DNA from 4 places in the Kitasatospora sp. NPDC047058 genome. Region 2 is predicted to be linked to each of the others. Evidence: riboswitches for the same ligand, from Rfam matches in the RefSeq annotation. Region 2 holds a riboswitch; each other region holds the start of a gene.
The links. Region 2 has a riboswitch for cobalamin ahead of metE (5-methyltetrahydropteroyltriglutamate--homocysteine S-methyltransferase). Riboswitches for the same ligand answer to the same signal wherever they lie in the genome.

Region 1: it holds a riboswitch for cobalamin, as region 2 does, so the genes downstream of both, ABZ885_RS32495 (CoA-acylating methylmalonate-semialdehyde dehydrogenase) here and metE (5-methyltetrahydropteroyltriglutamate--homocysteine S-methyltransferase) in region 2, are expected to answer to the same signal.
Region 3: it holds a riboswitch for cobalamin, as region 2 does, so the genes downstream of both, ABZ885_RS14925 (cobalamin biosynthesis protein) here and metE (5-methyltetrahydropteroyltriglutamate--homocysteine S-methyltransferase) in region 2, are expected to answer to the same signal.
Region 4: it holds a riboswitch for cobalamin, as region 2 does, so the genes downstream of both, ABZ885_RS14145 (ribonucleoside-diphosphate reductase subunit alpha) here and metE (5-methyltetrahydropteroyltriglutamate--homocysteine S-methyltransferase) in region 2, are expected to answer to the same signal.

Annotation. Positions count from the first base shown of each region.
Region 1 is NZ_JBEYVJ010000352.1:149-5,749, reverse strand. Features, by position in the region: gene mmsB (3-hydroxyisobutyrate dehydrogenase) at 1-479, opposite strand, end outside; gene ABZ885_RS32505 (enoyl-CoA hydratase/isomerase family protein) at 476-1,552, opposite strand; gene ABZ885_RS32500 (acyl-CoA dehydrogenase family protein) at 1,552-2,700, opposite strand; gene ABZ885_RS32495 (CoA-acylating methylmalonate-semialdehyde dehydrogenase) at 2,697-4,196, opposite strand; cobalamin riboswitch at 4,402-4,593, opposite strand; gene ABZ885_RS32490 (hypothetical protein) at 4,755-5,483, shown strand; partial or broken gene ABZ885_RS32485 (pirin family protein) at 5,593-5,601, opposite strand, start outside.
Region 2 is NZ_JBEYVJ010000063.1:4,164-9,764, forward strand. Features, by position in the region: gene ABZ885_RS12935 (ATP-binding cassette domain-containing protein) at 1-156, shown strand, start outside; gene ABZ885_RS12940 (ECF transporter S component) at 153-1,001, shown strand; gene ABZ885_RS12945 (hypothetical protein) at 1,018-1,335, shown strand; cobalamin riboswitch at 1,549-1,704, shown strand; gene metE (5-methyltetrahydropteroyltriglutamate--homocysteine S-methyltransferase) at 1,881-4,196, shown strand; gene ABZ885_RS12955 (short-chain fatty acyl-CoA regulator family protein) at 4,316-5,601, shown strand, end outside.
Region 3 is NZ_JBEYVJ010000077.1:6,289-11,889, reverse strand. Features, by position in the region: gene ABZ885_RS14935 (alpha/beta hydrolase) at 1-834, opposite strand, end outside; gene ABZ885_RS14930 (transcriptional regulator) at 1,078-1,782, opposite strand; cobalamin riboswitch at 1,968-2,204, shown strand; gene ABZ885_RS14925 (cobalamin biosynthesis protein) at 2,279-3,241, shown strand; gene ABZ885_RS14920 (cobyric acid synthase) at 3,369-4,886, shown strand; gene ABZ885_RS14915 (putative cobaltochelatase) at 4,879-5,601, shown strand, end outside.
Region 4 is NZ_JBEYVJ010000071.1:12,772-18,372, reverse strand. Features, by position in the region: gene ABZ885_RS14160 (hypothetical protein) at 1-696, opposite strand, end outside; gene ABZ885_RS14155 (glycosyl hydrolase) at 851-2,317, opposite strand; gene ABZ885_RS14150 (hypothetical protein) at 2,484-3,554, opposite strand; cobalamin riboswitch at 4,053-4,194, shown strand; gene ABZ885_RS14145 (ribonucleoside-diphosphate reductase subunit alpha) at 4,383-5,601, shown strand, end outside.

The sequences.
Region 1 (5,601 bases), on a different contig from region 2:
GCCCCGCAGTGCACGACCCGGCGGCCCATCGCGGCCAGCACCGGTTCGGCCGCCGTGAAGTCGGCGTCGTCCGCGCCGACCATGAAGGTCAGGCTCGCGGCCTCGGCGCCGGGCACACCGCCGGAGACGGGCGCGTCGACGACCCGGTGCCCGGCCGTGCGGGCCAGGTCGGCGGCGATCCGGGCATCCCCGACGGCGATGGTGGAGCAGTCCACGAACAGCGCCCCGCGCGCGGCGGCGGTCAGGCCCGCGTAGGCGTCGAGCACATGCCGCCCGGTGGGCAGCATGGTGACGACCACCTCGGCCCCGGCCGCCGCCTGCTCCGCGGACGCGGCGACGGCGATCCCGTGCCCCGCCGCCCGTTCACGGGCGTCCGCCGCGAGGTCGAAGCCGGTCACCCGGTGGCCGGCCTTGACGAGATTGGCGGCCATCGGGCCGCCCATGTTGCCCAGTCCGATGAATCCGATGCTGTGGGTCACCAGCGCTCCAGGGATGTGGTGGTGGCGGCGAGGCCGAGCTCGCGCTCGCCGCGCGGGGCGAAGTACCGGGCCACGGCGGCGGGCTCGACGGCGCCCAGGGTGGCCGGGCTCCACCGCGGCGAGCGGTCCTTGTCGATCACCTGCGCCCGGATCCCCTCGGCGAGGTCCGGGGTGGAGAGCGCCGCACACGAGGTGCGGTACTCCTGGTCGAGCACGGCCTCCAACGGGCCGAGCGCGCGGGCCCGGCGCAGGGCCGTCAGCGTGGCCTTCACCGCGGTCGGGGAGTTGGCGGTGATCCGGTCGGCGGCCTTCTTCGCCTCGGGCTCCCCGCTGTCCCGCAGCCGGTCGAGGATCTCCTCCACGGTGCCGGCCGCGTAGCAGCTGTCGATCCACGCCCGCTGCCCGGCCAGCGCACCGGCCGGAGCGGGTCCGACGTGCCGTTCGAGGGCGTCGTGCACGGGCAGCCGGGCGAGGTCGTCGAGCAGCGCCGGCACTCGTTCGGAGGGCAGGAAGTGGTCGGCGAGCCCGCACAGCAGCGCGTCCGCGGCACCGGCCGATCCGGCGGTGAGGGCGAGGTGGGTGCCCAGCTCGCCCGGCGCCAGGGCGAGCAGGTACGTGCCGCCGACATCGGGCACGAAGCCGATCCCCGCCTCCGGCATGGCGATGCGCGTGGTCTCCGTGACGATCCGGACGCTGCCGTGGGCCGAGACGCCGACACCGCCGCCCATCACGATGCCGTTCATGACGGCCACGTACGGCTTGGAGTAGCGGGCGATCCGGGCGTTGAGGCGGTACTCGTCGCGCCAGAACTCCTCGACCGCGCCCGGGTCCCCGCCGGTGGCGGCGCGGTGGATGGCGACGATGTCGCCGCCGGCGCAGAAGGCGCGGTCCCCGGCCCCCGTGATGACGACGGACTCGACCCGGTCGTCCTGCTCCCAGGTGTCCAGGGCCTCCGCGATGCGCTGCACCATGGTGTGGGTGAGGGCGTTCAGGGCCGCGGGCCGGTTGAGGACGACGAAGCCGGCCCGGCCCTCGCGCCGGAGGACGACCTCCCCGGGGTCGTTGCCGGCCATCACGCGGCTCCGGTCAGGCCGCGGGCGACGATGACGCGCATGATCTCGTTGGTCCCTTCCAGGATCTGGTGCACCCGCAGGTCGCGGACGATCTTCTCGATGCCGTACTCGGCCAGGTAGCCGTAGCCGCCGTGCAGTTGGAGGGCCTGGTTGGCCACCTCGAAGCCGGTGTCGGTGGCGTAGCGCTTGGCCATCGCGCACAGCTGCGGCGCCCGGGGGTCGCCCCGGTCCAGGGCGGCGGCCGCCCGCCACAGCAGCGCCCGGGCCGCCTCCAGCTCCGTCGCCATGTCGGCCAGCCGGAACTGCAGGGCCTGGGCGTGCAGGAGGCGTGCGCCGAACGCCTCGCGGTCCGCGAGGTAGCCGGTGGCGCGTTCCAGCGCGGCCTGCGCGCCGCCGAGCGAGCAGGCGGCGATGCCGAGCCGGCCGCCGTTCAGCCCGCTCATGGCGATCCGGAAGCCCTCGCCCTCCGCGCCGAGCAGGCGGTCGGCGGGCAGGCGGACGCCGTCCAGCAGCACCTGCCGGGTGGGCTGGGCGTTCCAGCCCATCTTCTTCTCGTTCGGCCCGAAGGAGACGCCGGGGTCGTCGCGCTCGACGACGAAGGCGGAGACCCCGCCGGCCCCCGGTCCACCGGTGCGGGCCATCACCACGTAGATCCGGAAGTCACCCGCCCCGGAGATGAACTGCTTGACGCCGTCCAGCACCCAGTGGCCGCCGTCCCGGACGGCCCGGGTGGCGATCGCCGCCGCGTCGGAGCCGGCGCCGGGTTCGGTCAGGCAGTAGCTGCCCAGGTGCTCGGCCGTGCAGAGGCCGGGCAGCCAGCGCGAGCGCTGCCCGGCGCTGCCGTAGCGGTCGATCATCCAGCCGACCATGTTGTGGATGGACAGGTAGGCGGCGATCGACGGGCAGCCGGTCGCGAGCGCCTCGAAGGCCACCACCCCCTCCAGCCGGGAGAGTCCGGAGCCGCCGGCGTCCTCGCGCACGTAGACGCCGGCCAGGCCGACGCCCGCCGCCTTGCGCAGCACGTCCACGGGGAAGTGCTTGGCCTGGTCCCACTCGACGGCGTTCGGCGCCAGGTACTCGTCGGCGAAGGCCCGGGTCGTCTCCGCGATGGCCCGCTGGTCCTCGGTGAGATCGTGCACGGCGCTCATCCCATCGTCGGCATGGTGAAGCTCGCGCCCTCTTTGACCCCGGAAGGCCAGCGCGAGGTGACGGTGCGGGTGCGGGTGTAGAAGCGGATCGAGTCCGGGCCGTGCTGGTTGAGGTCGCCGAAGGCGGAGCGCTTCCAGCCGCCGAAGGTGTGGTAGGCGATCGGCACCGGGATGGGCACGTTGACGCCGACCATGCCGGTGTTGACCCGGCGGGCGAAGTCGCGGGCGGTGTCGCCGTCCCGGGTGTAGATGGCCACGCCGTTGCCGAACTCGTGCTCGCTGGGCAGCCGCAGCGCCTCCTCGTAGTCGGCGGCGCGGACGACCGTGAGGACCGGGCCGAAGATCTCCTCCCGGTGGATCCGCATGTCCGGGGTGACCCGGTCGAACAGCGAGGCGCCGAGGAAGTAGCCGTCCTCGTGCCCCTCCAGCCGGAAGTCCCGTCCGTCGACGACGAGTTCGGCGCCCTCCCGGACCCCGAGGTCCAGGTAGCCGCGGACCCGCTCCAGGGCGTCGCGGCCCACCAGCGGCCCGAAGTCCGCCGCGGGGTCGTCCGAGCGGCCGACCTTCAGTGCGGCGATCCGCTCGACCAGCTTCGCCACCAGGGCGTCCGCGGTCTCCTCCCCCACCGGGACGGCGACCGAGATGGCCATGCAGCGCTCGCCGGCCGAGCCGTAGCCGGCGCCGATCAGGGCGTCGGCGGCCTGGTCGAGGTCGGCGTCCGGCATCACGATCATGTGGTTCTTCGCGCCGCCGAAGCACTGCGCGCGCTTGCCGTGCGCGGCCGCGGTCGCATAGACGTACTGGGCGATCGGGGTCGAGCCGACGAAACCGAGCGCCTCCACCCGCGGGTCCTCCAGCAGCGTGTCGACGGCTTCCTTGTCCCCGTTGACGACGTTGAGGACGCCCGGCGGCAGTCCCGCCTCCAGGAAGAGCTCGGCCAGGCGCAGCGGCACCGAGGGATCGCGCTCGGAGGGCTTGAGGACGAAGGCGTTGCCGCAGGCCAGTGCGGGCGCGGCCTTCCAGAGCGGGATCATCGCGGGGAAGTTGAACGGCGTGATGCCCGCGACGACGCCGAGCGGCTGGCGCATCGAGTACACGTCGATGCCGGTGCCGGCGTTGTCGGTGAACTCGCCCTTCAGCAGATGCGGGATCCCGGCGGCGAACTCCACGACTTCCAGGCCGCGTTGGAGGTCGCCGTGGGCGTCGGCCACGGTCTTGCCGTGCTCGGCGGAGAGCAGCCGGGCGAGCTCCTCCTTCTCCTGCTCGACCAGTTGCAGGAAGCGCAGCAGCACCCGAGCCCGCCGCTGCGGGTTCCAGGCGGCCCACTCGGGCTGGGCCTGCGCGGCATCGGCGATCACCGCCTCGACCTCCGCCCGGTCGGCCAGCGGCACCCGGGCCTGCACCCGGCCGGTGTTGGGGTCGTACACGTCGCCGAAGCGGCCGGACGTCCCGGCGGTGCGCTTGCCGGCGACGAAGTGGGTCAGTTCACGGACCATCGGTTCCTTCTCTCATCGTGGATGGGGAGAGGAGGAATGGAGGCCGCCGCCGACGGGCGGGCGCGCGGTTGGTGCGGCCCGCGGCGTCACGGTGGCATGACGAACCGTCAGGAAAGGTGGGCCCCGGCGGTCGTCGGCACAGGACAGCCAGGAGCAGCGGAACGGGAGCAGCCCGGAGTCATGCGTGTCGTCTCCATCCTCGTGGAAAACACGGATCACCCGCGGCCGGTATCCTGACTCCCGGATCACCGCACGCCCTCAGGCCTTCCCGGCTGGCTGCCAGTGGCCGTCTCCTGCAAGGACGGACTCCCCGGTCACAGTGGCGGGACCGTGCCGGACTCACACCGGCTTCCCTGACACCGCGGACCTGTCGTCGACCATATAGTTGGACGTCCTAGTAAGTCCAGAGGTCTCGCTGGGCGCGTCGCGCTCCGCTGTACAGCAGTCACCGGTAGGAGTGACCACGCTCGGCAGGCCGTTCGAGCCCAGAACTTAAAGATCAAGCAAGACTCCGGCCGTCGACGGCTGCCGACGGAGTGCGGGCCCTAGCCTGGCGCCGTGACGAGTCGAAATCGAACCTCCCGTACCGGCGCGGCCGCCCTCGTGGCCGCCGGCCTCGTGGTCCTCACCGCCTGCGGCGGCGGCGGTGGCAGCAACAACAGCAACAGCAACAGCAACAGCAGTGACAGCAAGGCGAAACAGGTCGGCTGGTACCGCACGGTCGACGACCTCTGCGCGACGGTGGGCGACCCCGGCCTGCCCGGGCAGCTGAGGAGTTCCATACCGGTGACGAGCGAGGGGATCGCGGACGACCCGTCCAAGACGCTCAGCTGCAGCTACGTCGCCGGTCCGGCGACGGAGGACTGGCGGGTGACCATCGATGCGGTGGTCTTCGAGACGGCCCGCGGCTGCCACTGGCTGGAGGTCGAGGCGGACATCGCGAAGTCTCCGATCGGCGGGCCCAAGCCGACCGAGACGCGGAAGTTCGAGATGACCGACGGCGGGGGGCTCGGCCAGCAGGGCTACCGGTCGTCGGTCCGGCACCCGCTCACCGAGACCATCCCCGGGCCGGTCGACCAACTGAGCTTCAAGTCGGGTTTCTGCGACGGGAATCTGCGCCTGACGGTCGATGTCGACTACAGCGCGGGCTCGGGGATGTCCGCGGACTACCCGGGCGCGCTCGACAAGGCGGAGGAGGCGTCGCGGAAGAAGGCCGCCGAACTGCTCAAGCGGGCGCAGGAGAAGCTGTACGAGCGTGCGATGAGCCCACAGCCGACGGCTTCGTGACGGACGGGCTCCCCGGCTGGGGCCTGTTGCGACCGTGCTGGTCGCAGCCACTCGTCGATGGCTGCGACCAGCACTGTCGCTGCGTGGCGCACCGCCGGCCTTGCCCGCGTCAGCGGAC
Region 2 (5,601 bases):
GCCGAGGGCGAGGTCGTCGCCGACGGTCCCACCGCCGAGGTGATCGTCGCCTCGCCCACCTTCGCCCCGCAGACCGCCAAGATCCTGGCACCCCTGCCCTACCTGACCACCCGGCAGGTCGCCGAGGCCCTCGTACCCGCGGAGGCCGCCCGATGACCGCCGTCCGGATCCCCGGCCGGGCCCGCGTCGTCGTCGCCCTGGCCGCCTTCATCGGCCTCGTCGCCTTCACCTGGCCGTTCGTCGTCGCCCCCGGAAAGTTCGGCTCCAACTACGCCCCGCCGCTGATCTTCGGCGCCCTGCTGGTCCTGGTGCTCGCCGTCGTCATCGCGGAGATCTCGGCCGGCGGCATCGACGCCAAGGCGCTCGCCATGCTCGGCGTCCTGTCCGCCGTCAACGCCGGACTGCGACCGCTCGGCGCCGGGACGGCCGGGGTGGAGACGGTGTTCTTCGTCCTCGTCCTGGCCGGCCGGGTCTTCGGCCCGGGCTTCGGCTTCACCCTCGGCTGCACCTCACTCTTCGCCTCCGCCCTGCTCACCGGCGGGGTCGGCCCCTGGATGCCGTACCAGATGTTCGGCTGCGCCTTCGTCGGCCTGCTCGCCGGCCTGCTGCCGCGGGCCCGGCGCCGCTGGGAGGTGCCGATGCTGGCCGTCTACGGGGCGTTCTCCGGCTACCTGTTCGGCTTCCTGCTCAACCTCTCCTTCTGGCCGTTCTCCACCGACCCGAACAGCTCGATCGCGTACCTGCCGGGCCTGCCCTTCACCGAGCAGTGGCACCGCTATCTGCTGTTCGACCTGGCCACCTCGCTCGGCTGGGACACCGGCCGTGCCGTCACCACCTTCACCGCCGTCCTCGTCGTCGGGCCGGCCGTGCTCACCGTCTTCCGCCGTGCGGCCCGCCGCGCCAACTTCGAACCGACCGTGCGGTTCGAGACCCCGGACGCGCCCGGGGCACCGGCGGACCCGGGAACCGGCGTACGGCCCGCCGAAGCGGTGTCCACCTGAACCGAAAGGCCGTCACGTGCCCAAACGCGAGAAGCCCCGGACGACCACGGTGAACGGCGTCGCCGTCGTCGTCCTCACTCCCGGCCAGCACGCAGGACTGGAGTCGGCCCGCCGTCAGCTGGGCGGGGCACAGGCCCAGGTCGCGCGAATGCGGCTCGACCTGCGACGCAGCCAGGAACTGCTGGGTGAGGCCGCGCGGGTGCTGGCGCACCTGCCCGCCGACCAGGCGGAGTCGGCGGGCGCCCGACTGGCCGCGGGGCGCGGGATCGCCGATCTGCTCGCGGACATCCGTGCAACGCTGCCGCGGACCCCGGAGTCCGGGAAGCGGCCCTGACGGCTGCGCTGCGGGCCGGCGCGGCCGTCGCCGGGGCGGCAGGGCGTGCCCACCGCCCGACGCGATCGCCGGCGGGCCTCGTCCCGGAGCTCGGCGGCCTCGACGATGTCTCAGCATCCGGACGTTCGAGCGGTTCTCCGGCCCGAAGCCGGGATTGTTCCTCTAGGCTGGCCTGGCAGCTGGTTCGCCCTGCCCGCCAGGCAGGCGCGTCGCAAGAGGGAACCCGGTGGGAATCCGGGACTGCCCCGCAGCGGTGAGTGGGAACGACCGCCGTCATACGCACTGGGCCCGGGCCGGGTCTGGGAAGCGACGGCCAGTAGGTGACCGCCCTGGAATCCAGGGCGGGCGTGCCCGCGAGTCCGAAGACCTGCCACTGCCCGTGCGCGACCGAACGCGCGCGGCCATCCGGTGACCTCGAGGGCGGGTCGGCGACCATACCAGGCGGAGCCGTCCCCGTGTGCGGGCGTCCGTCCGGTTCGTCACCCCTTCGCGCCTTCGTCCCGTCCCCGGGGACCAGAGGATCCAGGCTCGCGAAGGAGAGTCCCTTGACAGCGAAGTCCGCAGCCGCGGCGACCGTGGCCACCGTGTACGGCTACCCCCGCCAGGGCCGGGGCAGGGAACTGAAGAAGGCGATCGAGGGGTACTGGAAGGGCACGGTCACCGCCGGGGCGCTGCTGGCCACGGCCGCCGACCTGCGCCGCGGGAACTGGCAGCAGCTCGCCGACTCCGGCATCGAGGAGGTCCCCACCGGGGACTTCTCGCTCTACGACCACGTGCTGGACACCACCGTCGCCGTCGGTGCGATCCCGGCCCGCCACCGGGACGCGGTCGAGGCCGACCCGCTGGCCGGCTACTTCGCCATGGCACGCGGCACCCAGGACGTCGCGCCGCTGGAGATGACCAAGTGGTTCGACACCAACTACCACTACCTGGTGCCCGAGTTGGGGCCGGACACGGTCTTCGCCGCGAACCCGGACAAGGCGGTCGGCGAGCTGGCCGAGGCCCTGGCGCTCGGCCACGAGGCCCGGCCGGTACTGGTCGGCCCGGTCACCTACCTGCTGCTCGCCAAGCCCGCCCCCGGCGTCGCCGCCGACTTCCGGCCGATCACCCTCCTGGACCGGCTGCTGCCCGTCTACGCGCGGCTGCTCGCCGAGCTGAAGGCCGCCGGCGCCACCTGGGTGCAGCTGGACGAGCCCGCCCTGGTGCAGGACCGCACCCCCGCCGAGCTGAACGCCGCCGCCCGCGCCTACCGCGAGCTGGGCGGCCTCGCCGACCGGCCCGCGCTCCTGGTCGCGAGCTACTTCGACCGCCTCGGCGAGGCGCTGCCCGTGCTCGCCGACGCCCCGGTCGAGGGCCTGGCGCTGGACTTCACCGGGCCCGCCGCCGCCAACCTCGACGACCTGGCCGCCGTCGGCGGGCTGCCCGGCAAGCGCCTGGTCGCCGGTGTGGTCGACGGGCGCAACATCTGGATCAACGACCTGGGGAAGTCGCTCGCCACGCTGGCGACCCTGCTCGGCCTCGCCGACCGCGTCGACGTGGCGCCGTCCTGCTCCCTCCTGCACGTGCCGATCGACGCCACCGCCGAGCGGGACGTCGACCCGCAGATCGCCCGCTGGCTGGCCTTCGCCAAGCAGAAGGCCGCCGAGGCCGCCCTGCTCGCCCGCGGCCTGCGCGAGGGCACCGGCGCCATCACCGCCGAACTCGCCGCCAACCGGGCCGACCTCGCCTCCCGGGCCACCTCACCCATCACCCGTGACCCGGCCGTCCGGGCCCGCACCGGCGCCGTCACCGCGGACGACGCCCGCCGCGCCCAGGCCCACCCGGAGCGCGCGGAGGCCCAACACGCCCGGCTCGGACTGCCGTTGCTGCCGACCACCACCATCGGCTCCTTCCCGCAGACCACCGAACTGCGCGTCGCCCGCGCCGACCTGACCGCCGGCCGGATCGACGCCGCCGCCTACCGGGAACGGATGGAGGCCGAGGTCCGCGACGTCATCGCCTACCAGGAGAAGGCCGGCCTGGACGTCCTGGTGCACGGCGAGCCCGAACGCAACGACATGGTCCAGTACTTCGCCGAGCAGCTCACCGGCTACCTCGCCACCCGGCACGGCTGGGTGCAGTCCTACGGCACCCGGTACGTGCGCCCGCCGGTCCTCGCCGGCGACATCTCCCGCCCGCACCCGATGACCGTCGACTGGTTCCGCTACGCCCAGGACCTCACCGACCGCCCGGTCAAGGGCATGCTCACCGGCCCGGTCACCATGCTCGCCTGGTCCTTCGTCCGCGACGACCAGCCGCTCGCCGACACCGCCCGCCAGGTCGCCCTCGCCCTGCGCGACGAGGTGACCGACCTGGAGGCCGCCGGCGCCGCCGTCGTCCAGGTCGACGAACCGGCCCTGCGCGAGACCCTCCCGCTGCGAGCCGCCGGCCGGCCGGCCTACCTGGCGTGGGCCACCGGGGCGTTCCGCCTCGCCACCTCCGGCGTCCGCGCCGACACCCAGATCCACACCCACATGTGCTACGCCGAGTTCGGCGCCATCATGACCGCGATCGACGACCTCGACGCGGACGTCATCTCCCTGGAGGCCACCCGCTCCCACATGGAGGTCGCCGGCGAGCTCGCCGAGGCCGGCTACCCCCGCGAGGTCGGGCCCGGCGTCTGGGACATCCACTCCCCGCGCGTCCCGAGCACCCAGGAGGCCGTGGACCTGCTGCGCGCCGGTCTCGCGGCCATTCCGGCCGAACGCCTGTGGGTCAACCCGGACTGCGGCCTGAAGACCCGCGGCTGGCCGGAGACCCGCGCCTCGCTGGACAGCCTGGTCGCCGCCGCCCGCCGCCTGCGGGACGAACTCGCCGGCTGACCGGACGGGGTGGGCCACCGAGGGGCGGGCACGGCGGAACGTCCGTGCCCGCCCCGGCGGCCGGGCCTTCAAGAGCCGCGCATTCCTGTCGACCGCCGGAGAGAAGGGTGCGACGCACCATGGCACGTCCCGCCGGGCACAAGATCTTCGCCCATGCCAAGCTGCGCCGCCTCCGTCGCGAGCACCGCATGAACCAGGTCGAACTGGCTCGTGAGCTCGGCATCTCGACCAGCTACCTCAACCAGATCGAGCACAGTCAGCGCCCGCTCACCGCGGCCGTACTGCTGCGGATCTCGGAGGTGTTCGGGGTGGACCCGGAGTTCTTCTCCGAGGCCGGGGAGGAACGCCTGGCCACCGACCTGCGCGCCGCGCTCGCCGACGAGGCGTGCGGTGCCGCGGTCGCGGCGGAGGACGTCCTGGAGGTGAGCCGGGACCACCCGGACGTCGCGCGGGCGCTGGTCGCGCTGCACCGCCGGTACCGGGAGGCGGCCACCAGGGTCGCCGAACTCGGGCACCCTGCCGAGGACGCGGCCCTGGTGCCGGCCGAACCCCACGACGAGGTCCGGGACTTCTTCTACGCACACCACAACCACATCGCCGCCCTGGACGACGAGGCCGAACGCACCGCGACTGGTCTGGGGGCCACCACCGCCGGCCGCACCGCCGCCGCCCTGGTGGACCGCCTCGCGTCGCGGCACGGGGTCCGTGTCGTCGACACCGGCCCCCGGGAGACGGCCGAGATGCGCCGGTTCGACGCCACGAGCGGCACCCTGCGCCTCTCGCCTTGGCTGACCGACGGCCGGCGGGCCTTCCAACTCGCCACCCAGCTCGCGCTGCTGGAGCACCGCCCGCTGCTGGACACGCTCGTGGCGGCGGCGGAGCCGGACCTCACCTCCCGCCAGGCCGCCGACCTGGCCCGGATCGGTCTGGCCAACTACTTCGCCGGCGCCCTGCTGATGCCCTACTCCGCCTTCCACTCCGCCGCCGAGGAACTGCGCTACGACGTCGATCTGCTGGGCGCCCGCTTCGGCGTCGGGTTCGAGACCGTCTGCCATCGGCTGAGCACCCTGCAGCGCACCGGCCTACGCGGCGTCCCGTTCTCCTTCCTGCGCGCGGACCGCGCGGGCAACATCTCCAAGCGCCAGTCCGCGACCGACTTCCACTTCTCCCGGCTCGGGGGCACCTGCCCGCTCTGGACGGTCTACGAGGCCTTCTCCGCACCCGGCCGGATCCTCACCCAGGTCGCCGAAATGCCCGACGGCAAGAGGTACTTCTGGATCGCCAGGACGGTGACGCACGGCGGTTTCGGCCACCGTGCGCCGCGCAGCGAGTTCGCCGTCGCCCTCGGCTGCGAACTGCGCCACGCCCACCGGCTGGTGTACGCCGAGGGCATCGCCCTCGACCA
Region 3 (5,601 bases), on a different contig from region 2:
GGCGCCCCGGTAGCCGGCCCGGGCGGCGTCCCGGCGGGCGGTGGCCGGCAGGTCGAGGACGGGCGAGTCCAGGATCAGGCTGGCGATGGAGGAGGACCAGGCCGAGCGGGCCGCGGTGTGCAGGGCGATGGTGGCGCCGAGCGACCAGCCGTAGAGGATGACCCGCCCGGCGCCGGCGTCCAGGGCCAGCCGGACGGCCGCCTCGACGTCCCGCCACTCGGTCTCGCCGAAGTGCCCGAGGCCGTCCGGGGAGGGCGGCGCGCCCTCGTCGCCGCGGTAGGTGACGGAGAGGACGGGCAGGCTGAGCCGGTCCAGCAGCGGGAGCACCGGGAGGGTCTGCTGCCGGTCGGCACCGCTGCCGTGGACCAGGATGACCCAGGCGCCGCGCTTGCCGTCGAGGTACCAGGCGGGGAGGGCGCCCAGCTCGCCCTCGGCGGCGGTCTCGCTGAACGGCAGGCCGAGCGCCGAGGTCGGGTCGCCGAGGTACACCCGGGGGGTGAAGCGGACCTCGGTGCCGGCCTTCAGGACGCCGCGGTCGGCGCGGACCAGCCGCCGGGTGACGCCCTGCTCGTCGCTGCGCAGCACCTCGTCGACCACCGCGTGGCCGTCCCCGCCCCACTCGACGGCCCAGCGGCCGGGGCGGCTGCTCTCCGGCGTGCGGGTGAAGGTGACGCGCCCGGTGGCGAGGCTCTGCACCAGGACGGGGCCGGCGGCCCGCTCCGGCGCCGCCGTGGGGCGGACGAGCCGCTCGGAGGCCCGGCGGCCGATGACCAGCACGGCGACCCCGGTGCCGACGGCGGCGGCCGCAACGGCGGCTGCGGTTCCCCAACGCATATCGCTCCCCGCTCTGTTGGTCGCGGACTGGGCAGTGTGCCCACCAGTCCACTCGCGGCGGCGCCGTCCGGCCACCGGACACGGCCGTCCGGGGCATGCCCGGGACGGGGCGCAGGGCCGGGCCACGGGCGCGGCGCGGACGGGGAGTGCGGACGGGGGGACGCGGAAGGAGGACGGCCGGGAGTACGGGCGGGAGTACGGGCGGGGGCCACGCGCAAGGAGGATGGCCGGGGGCCGGGCCGCTCACGCCGGGATGTCGGTCTCCAGCGGCTCCAGCAGCTCCCAGAACCGCTCGCCCAGCGGCCTCTCCGGCTCGCGCGCCGCCGGGGCCGGCGAGCCCCAGCTGCCGGCGCCCCAGTGCGAGGAGACCTGGTACTCGTTCTGCAGCACCGTCAGGACGGGCGCGAGGTCCTGCTCGGGCACCGGCACGATCCGCGCGATGGCCCGGACGTGCGCCTGCCAGCGGCCGTCCACGCACTGCCGCAGCCGCTGGTCGAGCTCGCCCCCGCGGCCGGTCACCGCGACCAGTTCGCGCAGCGTCAGGCCGAGCACCCGGGCCAGCGCGTACGTCTGCTCCCCGTCGCCGTCCCAGCGGCCGGTGGCCTCGGCCTCCTGGTAGTGCCGCAGCCCGATGCCGATCCGGCGGGCCGCGGTCTCCTGGCCGAGCTCGCGGGCCACCCGGAAGTCCCGCAGCCCGGCCGGGCGGACGCCCATCAGCTGGGCGGCCGGACACCAGAGCGCGCGGGCCAGCGCGATGAACTCCTCCTCGGTCGGGCGCAGCTCGCCGCTCTCCCAGCCGAGCACGTGGGCGGGCAGCAGCCGGACCCCGTGGGCGGCCATGCCCTCGGCCACCTGTTCCGGGGTCAGCCCCAGCCCGGCGCGGTGCGCGCGGGCGGCCGCGGGCGAGAAGGGCACCGGGGGCACGGCAGGTGGCTGTCTGCGTCGCATGGCACCCGACGGTAGGCGTCGGCGCTCCGGCCCCCCAGCCGCCGAACGCACGAAGCGCGACTCTAGGGGTCTACAGGCCGCTGGACGATCGCACAGGCTGTCATGCCCCTGCGGGGGGTCGTGATCAGAGATAGCGACGGCCCGACCGGCGCGCGGCGCGTGTGATGAACCCCTCCGTGACCTTGGTTGACTCCTGCTCCGGGCGCGTGATGGGATCCTTCAGCCAATACGGAGGCATGCAGAGGAAGCCGGTGCGAGTCCGGCGCGGTCCCGCCACTGTCACCGGGGAGCACGTCCGGATCCCTTCCTCGCCCGCCGACGGGCAGGAGGGACCCTCACGGCAGGCCGTCAGAAGCCGCCGGAAGGCCCGGGGTGCGTCCGACCCGGAAGCCAGGAGACTCTCGCCCCCGGTACGTCGATCCAGGGCGCGGACCCTGAGTGAGGACACGCACGCCATGCAGGCTGCCCCGCCCCGCCGAGCCCTCTGCTGCCCGTCGTGCGTCCGCTGACCCGCGCCGCCGCCTTCGCGGTGGGCGCCGTCGCGGGCTACCTCGCCGACGCCCGGTACGCCGACCCGCGCCGCGGCCACCCGGTGGCCGTCTTCGGCAGCGCGGCCGGCCGGCTGGAGCGGCGGATCTGGCGCGACGACCGGGCCGCCGGCACCGCCTACACCGCGCTCTGCGTGGGCACCGTCGCGGCCGGCGCGGTCGTCGCCGACCGGCTGCTGGGCCGCCGCCCGCTCGCGCGGGCCGCGCTGGCCGCCGCCGCGACCTGGACGGTGCTCGGCGGCACCTCGCTGACCCGGGAGGCCCGGACCATCGGCCGCTCGCTCACCGCGGGCGACCTGACGGCGGCCCGGGAACGGCTGCCGCACCTGTGCGGACGCGACCCGAGCGCCCTGGACGAGCAGCAGCTGGCCCGCGCGGTGGTCGAGTCGGTCGCCGAGAACACCGCCGACGCGGTGGTGAACGCGCTGGTCTGGGGCGGGCTCGCCGGTACGCCGGGCCTGCTGGCGTTCCGCGCGGTCAACACCCTGGACGCGATGGTCGGTCACCGTTCGCCGCGGTACGCCCGGTTCGGCTGGGCCTCGGCCCGGCTGGACGACGTGGCCGGCTGGCCGGGCGCGCGGCTGACCGCGCTGCTCACGGTGGCCGCCGCGCCGGAGCCCGCCACCGCCTGGCGGGTCTGGCGGCGGGACGGCTCCGCGCACCCCAGCCCGAACGCGGGCCAGGCCGAGTCGGCCTTCGCCGGCGCGGTCGGCGTCCGCCTCGGCGGGACCCTGCGGTACGGCGCCAGGGTCGAGCACCGGCCGGTGCTGGGCGAGGGGCTGCGGCCGGTCGGGGTGGACGACATCGAGCGGGCCTGTGTGCTCTCCCGGCGGGTGAGCGCGCTGGCGCTGGGTACGACGGTCGCCGGGCACCTGCTGCTCCGGGCGGCCCTGGGCGGGAGAAGGGCATGAGCGTGCGCAGCACGGTGGCACCCACGGCCGGGGGCCGGGGAAGGATCGTCGAGGGGTGCGCACGCGCGACCGCCCCTGCCGGACCGTGGGGGCACCCCCGGCCGGCGGCCGAGGGAGAGGTGGGGTCATGAGCAACGCGCTGCTGGTCGCCGGGACGACCTCGGACGCGGGCAAGAGCGTGGTCACGGCCGGCATCTGCCGCTGGCTGGCCCGGCAGGGCGTCGGCGTCGCGCCGTTCAAGGCGCAGAACATGTCGCTGAACTCCTTCGTCACCGCCGACGGCGCCGAGATCGGCCGGGCCCAGGCGATGCAGGCGCAGGCCGCCAAGGTGGAGCCCGAGGCGGCGATGAACCCGGTGCTGCTCAAGCCGGGCGCGGACGGCCGCAGCCAGGTGGTGCTGCTCGGCCGGCCGGTCGCCGAGGTGGGCGCGCTGGACTACCGCGAGCGCAAGCCCGTCCTGCTGGAGCGCGCCCTGGAGTGCCTGGCCGACCTGCGCCGCCGCTACGACGTGGTGGTCTGCGAGGGCGCCGGCTCGCCCGCCGAGATCAACCTGCGGGACCGGGACATCGCCAACATGGGCCTGGCCACCGCCGCCGGCCTGCCGGTCGTGGTGGTCGGGGACATCGACCGCGGCGGGGTGTTCGCGGCGATGTACGGGACGCTGGCGCTGCTCTCGGCGGAGGACCAGCGGCACGTGGCCGGCTGGTTCGTCAACAAGTTCCGCGGCGACGCCCGGCTGCTCGCCCCCGGCCTCGACATGCTGCACGAGCTGACCGGCCGTCCGGTGCTGGGCACCCTGCCGATGCTGCCGGACCTCTGGCTGGACGCCGAGGACTCGCTCGACCTGTCCACGGTGGTCGACCGCACCGCCGGGCGCGGACCGCTCGGCGCGGACGTGCTGCGGGTGGCCGTGGTGCGCTTCCCCCGGCTCTCCAACTTCACCGACCTGGACGCGCTGGCCCAGGAGCCGGGCGTGCTGGTCCGCTGGGCCACCCGGCCCGAGGAGCTGGCCGACGCCGACCTGGTGGTGCTGCCCGGCACCCGGGCCACCGTCGCCGACCTGGCCTGGCTGCGCGAGCGCGGCCTGGAGCCGGCGCTGAAGGCGCGGGCGGCGGCCGGGCGGCCGGTGCTCGGGGTCTGCGGCGGCTACCAGATGCTGGCGCACACGATCGTGGACGAGGTCGAGTCGAAGGCGGGGGCCGTCGAGGGCCTCGGCCTGCTGCCGGCGCACGTCCGGTTCGGCGCCGCGAAGGTGCTCGCCCGGCCGGTCGGCGAGGCCTTCGGGCAGCGGGTCGAGGGGTACGAGATCCACCACGGGGTGGTGACGGTCGAGGGCGGCGAGGCCTTCCTGGACGGCTGCCGGGTGGGGGCCGTGTGGGGCACGACCTGGCACGGCGCGCTGGAGAACGACGGGTTCCGGCGCGAACTGCTGCGCGAGGTGGCGCGGCTGGCGGGCCGGGCGTTCGTGCCCGCGCCGGACACCTCGTTCGCCGCGGCGCGCGAGGCCCGGCTGGACCGGCTGGGCGACCTGGTCGAGGAGCACGCGGACACCGACGCGCTGTGGAAGCTGATCGAGGGCGGGGTGCCGGCGGCCGGATCGCTGCCGTTCCTGCCGCCCGGGGCCCCCTTGGAGAATCATGAGTGACGTCCGCTACCCGTTCACCGCGATCGTCGGCATGGCCGACCTGCGGCTCGGGCTGCTGCTCAACGCCGTCTCCCCGGCCGTCGGCGGCGTGCTGGTGCGCGGCGAGAAGGGCACCGCCAAGTCGACCATGGTGCGCGCGCTGGCCGGCCTGCTGCCGTCCATCGACACCGTCGAGGGCTGCCGCTTCGCCTGCGACCCGGCCGCGCCGGACCCGCACTGCCCGGACGGCGCGCACGCCGGCCTCCCGGGCGCCGAACGCCCGGCCCGGCTGGTCGAGCTGCCGGTCGGCGTCTCCGAGGACCGCATCGTCGGCTCGCTCGACCTCGAACGGGCGCTCGCCGAGGGCGTCAAGGCGTACGAGCCGGGGCTGCTGGCCCGGGCGCACCGCGGCGTGCTCTACATCGACGAGGTCAACCTGCTCCAGGACCACGTGGTGGACCTGCTGCTGGACGCCGCCGCGATGGGCCGCTCCTACGTCGAGCGCGAGGGCGTCTCGGTGCGGCACGCGGCCCGGTTCCTGCTGGTCGGCACGATGAACCCGGAGGAGGGCGAGCTGCGGCCGCAGCTGCTCGACCGGTTCGGCCTGACCGTCGAGATCGCCGCGACCCGGGAGCCGGCCGAGCGCGCCGAGGTGGTCCGCCGCCGGCTGGCGTACGACGCCGACCCGGCGGGCTTCGCCGCCCGGTTCGCCGAGGAGGAGCGGGAGCTCGCCGGA
Region 4 (5,601 bases), on a different contig from region 2:
GAGCGGCTGGGCGGGCTGGGCCTGCTGGGCGGGCAGCGGCTGCGGCCACGCCTGCTGTGACTGGGGCTGGGGCTGGGGCTGCACCGGCGGCTGGGCCTGCTGCGGGCCGCCGAACGGCTGCGGCTGCACCGGCTGCTGACCGGGGGCCTGGTCCTGCGGCAGCGTCTGCCGCAAAGACCAGTGCAGCTGGTCCGGCTGCGTCGCGAACGGCGACGGCTGCCCGCCGCCCGCCCACGCCGCGGGCGCCGGCGCCCAGCCCGTCCCGGCCCCCCGGCGCAGCGAGACGGCCAGCAGCAGCACCAGCGCGGCGGCGACCAGCACGCCGGCCCCGAAGGTGAGGAGCTTCAGCCAGCCCTGGGTGGTCCCGGTGAACCAGTGCCGCTGCGGCTCGTCCAGCAGGGCGCCGGTCAGGCTGCGCACCCGGTTGTAGCCCTCGACCAGCGCCACGCCGACCGCCACCCCGCGCGCCCACTCCCGGCCGCGGAGCAGCAGGATGCCCGAGGCCAGGTACAGCGCGCCGTAGTTGAGGCTGCCGGTCTCGGCGCCCATCGAGGAGCCGCCGTAGTAGAAGATGCCTTTGACGAAGGTCGTGAAGCCGACCTGCCAGAAGCAGTTGTACGCCGCCCAGGCCAGCAGCACGGCCCCCCAGGCCACGGCGAGGCCGCCGGCCAGGCGGTTCGGACGCGCCTGTGTCATCTCCCGTACCCCCGCCCCTGCCGGGCGCTCCCGGCCTCTACCCGATTCCGCGCCACAGGATGCCACACGGGCGAACGGACCCGGAATTCCCGGGGTTCTGGGGGCCTGCGCCGTGTAACCAAAGTCACCGGGCGGCACCGGGCCGGGTTCCCGGTCACCGGACGTGCAGCCCGCTCCAGTCGACGCCGGGGTTGAACGTGCCGGAGCCGCCGGTGAGCGCCAGTCCGTTGCCGTAGGTGGCCTTGACGTCGGCGTTCGAGTTGCGCGGCTGGTCCGGTGTCAGGTTGTTGTCCGTCAGCGACTGCCCCCAGACCGTCCAGATCGTCCACGGGGTGCGGCGCAGGGTGTCCGGCTGGCGGGCGTTGACCGGGACGGCGAAGGACTCGGCCAGGATCCGCGGCTTCCCGTAGGCGGCCAGCCCGTCGTAGTAGCGCTTGGTCCACACCTCGCCGGTGCCGATCGGGTGCGCCGGGCTGCCGCTGTAGTCGTCCACGCCGACCACGTCGACGTACTGCGCGCCCGGGTAGTAGTCCCAGGGGTCGACGCCGGGGGCGCCGTCCCAGGAGACCGGGGTCCAGGCGAAGAGCAGGTTGTGCAGGCCCCTGGTCTCCACCAGGTAGTGGTAGGTGATCCGCCAGAGCGCCTGGTACTCGGCCGGCTTGCGGCCGGACCACCAGAAGCCGCGGGCGCAGTCGGCCGCGTTCATCTCGTGGTACGGGCGCAGCAGCACCGGGACGTCGTGCGCGGCCAGGTACTCCAGGTGGTCGGCCAGGTAGGACAGGTCCGTGAGCAGGGCGCGGTACTCGGGGGTGTCGCCCGCGCTGTCCACGACGCGGCCGAACCAGGCCGGGTCCTTGGCGGCGGGCGAGGAGGAGCAGAGCACCCGGTCGAAGGACTTCACGTCCGAGCCCGGGTACGGCTCGTGGAAGGACATCCCGACCAGGCCGGCCGGGGCACCGCCGTTGTCGGGCAGCTCGGTGGTGGTGCCGTCGCAGTTCTTCTGGACGCCGGACGCGCCGTAGCTGCCGTCCTCGGCGCGCGGGTGGCCGGACCAGACGGCGGTCATCAGGTCGACGGCGTCGTCGGTGTACTGCCAGCCGGTCGCGCAGGCCGGCCAGCGGCCCTGCGAGTACGAGCGCGGGTTGCCGACGCCCCAGCCGTTCTGGCCGTACCCGGGACCGAGGTCGGTCTCCACGAAGCCGGGCAGCCTGCCGGTGATGTCGGCGGCCTTCTTGTAGTAGTAGCCGACCTGCTTGGCCCCGGGGTAGTCGCCGTACTGGGGGTTGTAGCGCTCGTTGTGCGCCTCGACGTGCTGGCCGATCACCGTGCCGCCGGAGCGGCCGGCCCGGGCCTCGCGCTCCAGGTCGGCGAGGAGCTGCTGGACGGCCCGGGCGTTCGGGGAGGCCTTCGGGTCGCGTGCCAGCAGTTCGCGGCCGACCTCGGGCGGCAGGGTCCGGCCGGCGCCGTTGAGGGTGAGTTCGCTGCGGGCGGTGGGCCCGGGCGCGGGCTCGTCCTCGGCGCGGCCGTCGTGGCCGGCCAGGACGACCGCCCCGGCGGCCAGGACCGCACCGGCCGCGGCCAGCACGGCAGGCTTGGCGCGCAGCGCTCTGGGCAGGGCCACGGACGATTCCTCCGGAAGCTGACCGGCACCGGCCTGCGCCGTCACGACCGGAACACACGTACGACTGACTGGCGGTGAGCCTGCCACACTCCCCGCACCCGGGCGAACGGGCGCGCCCCGGCGGTTTCCCGGCCGGGGCGCGTGCGCTGCGGGTCCGGCGCGGGCGTCAGCCCGCGGGGGTGGCGGCCGGGGCGGCGGACTTGGCGCGCTGGAGCAGCTGGTTCTTCACGTGCTCGCCGAAGCCCGGGGCCGCCGCGGTGGCGGTGGCGTCCGCGGTGTTGCCGCCCTTGGCGGAGCCCTCGACGGTGAAGTACGCGTACCGGCCCAGGGTGGCCTTGGTGTTGGTGCAGCCGGGCGTGGCGCAGAAGGCCGGCGAGCCCGGGGCGGCGGCGCCCTTCAGGTGGCCGACGTAGCTCTTCATCGAGGTCTCGGCCTGCTGCTTGTGGTCGAAGACCGCGACGCCGACCGTCACCGCGCTGTCGCCCGAGACGTACGTGGCCCGGAGCACCTGGCGGCAGCCCTGGTCGCCGAGGATCTTGCCGAGGCCGCCGACCGTGGAGTTGCCGTCCCAGCAGGGCGAGTCGAGCGAGACCACGGTCCGGTTCCAGGTGGCGCCGTTGACGGTCACGGTGAGCGCCGAGAACAGCGCGGCCGCGTCCTGCGGCGCCGGGTCGGTGGTGGCCTCCCAGAGCGCCTTCGACGGGTCCTCGGGCGCGGCGCTCGGGCTGCCGCTCGCGGACGCCTTGCCGGAGGGCGACGACGCCGGGGTGGTCGCGGTGGCGGTCGGGGTCGGCTCGGCGACGGTCTTCTTGCCGCCGTCGTCCTTCTTCATGAGCATCAGACCGCCGGCGATCAGGCCGCCGACCACGACGACGGCGACGGCCGCGACGATGATCTTCATCCGGCCCTTGCGCTTGGCCTCGGCCTCGTTGCGGTCGGCCATGGCCGCCCAGTCCGGCTGGGCGTTGTGCTGCGGCTGGACGGGCTGGGGCTGGGGCTGCGGCTGCCACTGCTGCTGCGGCGGCATCGCCTGGGCGGGCGGCTGCGGCTGCATCGGCTGCTGCGGCGGCACGGGCTGGGGCTGCATCGGCTGGGGCTGCACGGGCTGCTGCGGCTGCACCGGAGGCTGGACCTGCTGCGGCGGCACGGGCTGCGGCTGGACAGGCTGCGGCTGCGGCTGCACCGGAGGCTGGACCTGCTGCGGCGGCACCGGCTGCGGCTGGACAGGCTGTGGCACCGGCTGCGGCGCGGGCGGCTGCGGCACGGCAGGAACCGGCGGAACCACCGGCTGCTGCGACGGCACCGGCGGCCCGTACGAGGCGGGCGGCGGTCCGAACCCGCCCGGTGCCGGTGGCACCGGCTGCGCGCCGGGGTACGGCGCAGGAGGCACCGGCGCGGCCGGCGGCTGCCCCTGCGGTGCCTGTCCGGGCGCTCCCGTTCCGTCGCTCATGCGTCCCCCTCGCTCCGCTCCCTCATGAGCCGAGATCGTAGGGCATGCGCCTGACGGCGGCTCCGCCCGGTGACCATTCCGTTTCCCAATCCGGACACCCGCGGGCCATCCGCGGCCCCGTCGCGACCTCGCGCGGCCCCGCCGCCGGCCCCCGGCCGGGTCCTGCAGTGGCGGTCGTCACGGCCCCGCCACGGCCCCTCCCAGGCCCCGCCACGGCCCTTCCCCCGGTACCACCGGTCATCACGCCAACACGCGGCGCTGCACAACATGTGGTGTCGCATCGAGCGGACACCACTAGATGTATGCTCACTCCTGCTGTCGACGCAGGGGAACCCGGTGCGAGTCCGGGACTGCCCCGCAGCGGTGTGCGGGCGGCTCCGACCAGAGCCCGCGAGTCCGAGTACCTGCCGACGGCGTGCCTTCCGGCCTCCCCGCAGAGGCCTGCAGCACGAGCAGTACTTCCGGGCCTCGCGGGCGGGCCGGGGATGACACCGTCACGCGACGCCGTCCGGCCCTCGCGCTGTGCTCCCCTGCCCCGAACGGCCCGGTACCCCGATCCACCGCCGCCGATCGCCGCCAGGAGAGAGCGCCTTGACCACCGCTGCCTCAGCCACCCTGCCCGCCCAGGGTTCCCCCGCCGCCCCGACGGTCTCCGACCCGGGCGGCGCGCTGCTCCGGCTGCTGACCGACCGCAGTGTCGACCTGCCGCAGGTGGACCCCGGCCATGTCGCCGCCGCCGCGCTGCGCGGCCGCCACGCCGGTTCGGACTTCGCCGAGCTGCGCGGGCTGGCCGTGGACGCCGCAGCGTCGATGATCGCCGAGGACCCGCAGTACTCGAAGCTGGCCGCCCGCCTGCTCGCGCTGGAGATCGTCGACGAGGCGAACAGCCAGGGCTCGGTCTCCTTCTCCGCCTCGATCGCCGTCGGCCACGCCGAGGGCCTGATCGGCGACACCACCGCCGCCTTCGTCGCGAAGCACGCCGCCGCGCTGGACGCGCTCATCGACCCGCAGGGCGACGACCGCTTCGAGTACTTCGGCCTGCGCACCGTGCAGTCCCGCTACCTGCTGCGCCACCCGATCACCCGCATGGTGGTCGAGACCCCGCAGCACTTCCTGCTCCGTGTCGCCTGTGGCCTGGCGGTCGGCGACAACGAGCAGTCGGTGCGCGAGGTGGCGGAGCTGTACCGCCTGATGAGCCGGCTGGAGTACCTGACCTCCTCGCCGACCCTGTTCAACTCCGGCACCCGGCACCCGCAGATGTCGAGCTGCTACCTGCTCGACTCGCCGCTGGACAACCTGGACTCGATCTACTCCCGGTACGCCCAGATCGCCCGCCTCTCCAAGCACGCCGGCGGCATCGGCCTCTCCTACTCGCGGATCCGGTCCCGCGGCAGCCTGATCCGGGGCACCAACGGCAAGTCGAACGGCATCGTCCCGTTCCTGCGCACCCTCGACTCCTCGGTCGCCGCCGTCAACCAGGGCGGCCGCCGCAAGGGCGCGGCCTGCGTCTACCTGGAGACCTGGCACGCGGACATCGAGGAGTTCCTGGAGCTGCGCGACAACACCGGCGAGGAGGCGCGGCGCACCCACAACCTCAACCTGGCGCACTGGATCCCGGACGAGTTCATGCGCCGGGTCAACGCCAACGAGGACTGGTCGCTGTTCTCCCCGGCCGACGTGCCCGAGCTGGTCGACCTCTGGGGCGCCGACTTCGACGAGGCGTACCGCAAGGCCGAGCTGGCCGGCAAGGCCGTCCGCACCATCCCCGCGCAGACCCTGTACGCCCGGATGATGCGCACCCTGGCGCAGACCGGCAACGGCTGGATGACCTTCA